DNA from 2 places in the Desulfovibrio psychrotolerans genome. Region 1 is predicted to be linked to the other one. Evidence: predicted binding sites of a transcription regulator. Region 1 holds the regulator's gene; the other holds the start of a gene.
What was found. The regulator sigma-54, encoded in region 1, starts transcription at its own class of promoters, with help from an activator protein. The targets are predictions, from matches to a motif close to CTGGCACGGNNNNTGCTT.
Positions count from the first base shown of each region.

Region 1 (2,201 bases):
AGGCTCGCAGGGTGTATCTGGGAGAAGGATTCTGCCTGTAGGTGTCGTGACTTTTTCCCGACCTTTTTGAATATTTTGCAAGACATTTCTTTCTGATCGCGCAAAAGCCCGTTTTACGGGCTTTTCTCTGTTGCATGGTTAGTGCTTGTATGGCAAAAGGGACTCAGGTTTGCAGTTTTGGAATGCTTCTTGATAGAGGTCCGGACCGCGCTTCCAGCAGCGCGTCAACCCCCTTGATGCACGGCACTACTCCGGGAATATCGTACCTATGGCATTAGAACTACGGCAACAACTCAAGCTCTCCCAGCAGCTGGTTATGACCCCCCAACTGCAGCAGGCAATTAAGCTGCTGCAGCTCTCCCGGCTTGAACTGATGGAAACCGTACAGCAGGAGTTGCTGGAAAATCCCTTTCTGGAAGAATCTGCCGAGAGCATAACGCCCGCTGATGCCACGGAAGCTGCGGAAATACGTTCTGAGGCTGTGGAAGCCTATGATAAGGAGCTTGCCACCAACGCGGACTGGGAAGACTATCTGGGCGATTTTTCCAGTACCAGCAGGCAAACATCCTCCCGAGATGCCGAAATACCTGAAGAGATGACATCGTTTGAAGCGCGACTCACCTCGCGCCCATCGTTGGACGGCCATCTCTCGTGGCAGCTCACGCTTTCCTCCATAACGGAAGAGCAGAGAACCATAGGGGAAGTGATCATCGGCAATATCGGCTCCAACGGCTATTTGCAGGCCACGATGGAGGAAATTGCAGATATGGCCGGGGCCACCGTACCAGAGGTGGAGGTAATGCTGCGCAGGGTACAGCGCTTTGACCCTGTGGGTGTGGCAGCCCGAAGCCCGCAGGAATGCCTGCTGGTGCAGATAGAAGTGCTCGGATATGACCGCGACCCCGTTCTGGTGGAATTGGTGCGCGAACATCTGGAAGACCTTGAAAAGCGCCGCTACAAGCCCCTGTGCCGTAAGTTCCGTATAAACATGGACGATCTGAAGGAATATATCGACCTTATCCTCACGCTCGATCCCATGCCCGGTGCCAGCTTTGGCAGCAGCGAACCGCAGTATGTTTCCCCCGATGTCTTTGTGCACAAGTATGACGGCGAATTTGTCATTATTCTCAACGAAGAAGGACTGCCCAGTCTGCAGTTGAGCGATATTGTGGACTGTCTTCCCACTGTTTCCGGGCCGGATAAGGATTACTTTCAGGAAAAGATGCGCTCTGCCTCGTGGCTCATTAAAAGTCTGCATCAGCGGCAGCGCACCCTGTACAAGGTGATGGAAAGCATCGTCAAATACCAGAGAGGGTTCTTCGAAGAGGGGGTCACCCAGCTTAAGCCGCTCATTCTTAAAGACATTGCAGAAGATATTGGCATGCATGAATCCACGGTGAGCCGCATTACCACCAGTAAGTATGTGTCTACCCCGCACGGTATTTTTGAGCTTAAGTTCTTCTTTAACAGTGCCATAGGGATGGATGACGGCAGCTCGGTGGGTTCTGAGAGCGTAAAGGCCCTTATCAGACAACTGGTTCAGGGAGAAGACCCCCGACGCCCGCTCAGTGACGAACGCATAGGTGAAATTTTGAAAGAAAAGTTGCAGTTGAATATTGCCCGCAGGACCGTTGCGAAGTATCGTACTGCAATGGACATTCCCTCGTCCTCCAAGCGAAAGTCCGCGTTCTAGGTTTCCGCGTATTAGGAGAAACCCCGAATGTGCAGGCGGTATGCGCAGGACAGGGAATGCGGATACACTGCCAGAGATACCCGTGCGGACTCACACACGGTGCGCCCGCCGAACCTAAGGAGGCATATATGAACATCGCATTCACTTTCAAGAACTTCGAGCCTTCCGACCATCTGAAAAAGTATGCCCGTAGACGCTTTGAAAAGTTGGGGAAATTCATACGCCATTCCGGCAGGTTGGAAATGCAGGTGGGCATGTCCGTGGAAAACTACCGCCACAGGATTGATGTGACACTGGTTTCTGACAACCTCAACCTTTCCGCTTCTGAAAAGTCCGAAGACATGTACGCCACGGTCGATCTTGTGTTTGACAAGCTTGCCGCACAGGTGAAAAAGCATGCGGAAAAGAACAAGGATCATCGCCGCGGCGGAGCCAACATTGCCGTTCGCGAGGACATTATAAGCTATGCGGATACCGGCTCCGGGCGGGAACGGACCATTGTGGGCAC
Region 1 is NZ_BLVP01000001.1:142,842-145,042, forward strand. It holds gene lptB (LPS export ABC transporter ATP-binding protein) at 1-41, shown strand, start outside; gene rpoN (RNA polymerase factor sigma-54) at 269-1,693, shown strand; gene hpf (ribosome hibernation-promoting factor, HPF/YfiA family) at 1,822-2,201, shown strand, end outside.

Region 2 (2,201 bases), on a different contig from region 1:
GCTGCACGGCCGGCCCAAGCGTATTCTGGGCATTGGTCAGAATGGTCCGTATCTCCTCAGCGTATCCGGCTATGGCCGGACCAAGGGTATCCAGCCCGGCGGCTATGCGGTCACGATCCCTCGTCTCCGTCAGTATGGCAGCAAACGTCCCGGCGTATGCTCCCGCCACGCGCTGCACTTCCGCCACCTGCGCGGCACCGGACCCGGCATTCAGTTCTCCCTGCAAGCTTTGCAGTTCTTTCTGCATATGGGCATACTGCGCTGCCACGCCATCCGCATCCGCCTGCTCTGCCGTGTCCAGAAACCGCAGCACGTGCAGCCGCATGAGCAGCAGGTGGCGCATGGCAAACCCGGCATGCAGGGCCGCCCCCACATCCCCCTGCTTTTCAGAGGTTGTAAGAATCTCCGCCAGCCGCGCCTCCATGACCGGGCCGTCCGCATAGAGCGATGCGACCATGGGGGCCATCTTGGTACCCAGCGTTACCACCTGTCCGAAGGCGACATCGTACTGGCGTATAGCCTCCTGCGTCTTGTCCAGCAGGGCTCGCTCATCCGTGCCGGTTATAAGGGTACGCGCCTCTTCCATGTCTTGCTGCACGGCCGCCATCTCTTTGCGGTATTTCTGCACATCCTCCTCCTTGCCATAGGCAAGGAAGTTGCGCACATCCATACGCACCAGCAGCATGTCTGCCTGCACCCGGCCCGCAAGATTGGCCTGCCGGGCCATGTTCCGGTACGAACTGAACCCGGATGAAGCGTTTCCGATGGCAAAGTAGGCGGTTGCGCCCACCACCATGAGCAGGGCCAACACAATGCCGAACCCGGCGTAGAGCTTGGAGGATAAACGGAGATTGGCGAACACGGGTTGTCTCCTTGCATAAGAATGAATATGTGCCTGTCTTTGACAGCGAACCGGTGCAAAGGCGCAATACAGCATGGTGCACGCTCTCGCGCCCGGGCCTTTCTTGCGCTGTGCCTGTTCCCGGCACGGCGGCTACGCAAAGCGGTTCTGATGCTAAACACACTACACAGCACAAAGCGATACGGTGTATTATAAATGCGTATGCGCTGGTATTTTTTGCAACAGACCAGCCCGCACGCTTCTCAAAGACGGCACACCAGCCCCGCAGCGCATGCCACCACTGCCGGACAGCAGGGGACAAAGACCCGACACCCCGCCTGCAAAATAGGCGGACACGGACGGGCGAACACAGTCATATCTTCCGTAATAAAAGAATTTTTACCATATCGGCACCGGAGTTGCTTTGTACGCCGCAAGGAGCCGTACATGAGCATCAACCCCGCAGCCATAGGGCGTATCAGCGCCCACGTCGACCGCCTCTCGCAGGGCGGTGCCGACTCCGTATTCGGCGGCGGGACGACCGGCTTTGGGGCGGGAAAAATTCCCGGCATAGGCGGCCCCGGCGGGAGTCCGGGGGGCGGTCTGGGCGGTGTTCTGGGCGGCAAGTTTGCCCAGCTGATGAGCGACCCCATGGTTCAGATGACCAACCCCGCTGTCCTGCAAGGCGTGCTCGGGCTGGACGGCGGCGAAGGGGTCAAGAACCTGACGCCTGAAGACAGCGCCATAAGCGGCGGACTGAACCTGACCAACGTCAAGGCACTGGCAACCCTCACCAAGGTCATGGGCAATGAAGAAAGCCCCATGGCGAACATGTTCCGCAGCATCCCCACGCCGGAAGGCAACGCCATCCGCATGTCCGTGGACAAGAGCACGGCTTCCTTTTCTGCATATGACCCCATGAGCGCGTTGCAGGCATCGTCCCGCGCCGCTGCGCGCGGTGACATGCGGGCCGCGCTTTCCGAACTGGTGAACGCCGCCAATGCCATGAAGGCCCAGCGCACGCCGGAACCGGCTGTCCCTGAAGCACCTGAAATAGCAGAATCTATTGACGACACAGAAGAATACGGCATCTACCGCAAGGCAGAGCAAGAGGCACAGAGGGAATTTGCCGAAGCGACGCGGCTTGCGCGCAACGGCGGTGCCGGGTTCAAACCGGGTGCCCTCTCTGCGCTGTTCGAGTCGGGCGGAGACGGGGGCATAGCCGCCATAGGCTATGACAGGCGGGGCGGAACATCGTACGGGAAGTTCCAGATGTCATCCCGCGCGGGAACAATGGACGCCTTCATCCATTATCTGGATACCCACGCCCCGGACATGGCTTCGCGCCTGCGCCAGTCCG
Region 2 is NZ_BLVP01000006.1:71,847-74,047, forward strand. It holds gene HUV26_RS16920 (HAMP domain-containing methyl-accepting chemotaxis protein) at 1-862, opposite strand, end outside; gene HUV26_RS05635 (VgrG-related protein) at 1,289-2,201, shown strand, end outside.
Region 2: HUV26_RS05635 (VgrG-related protein) is a predicted target of sigma-54. The motif match lies at 1,249-1,266, and genes of this name have one in related genera.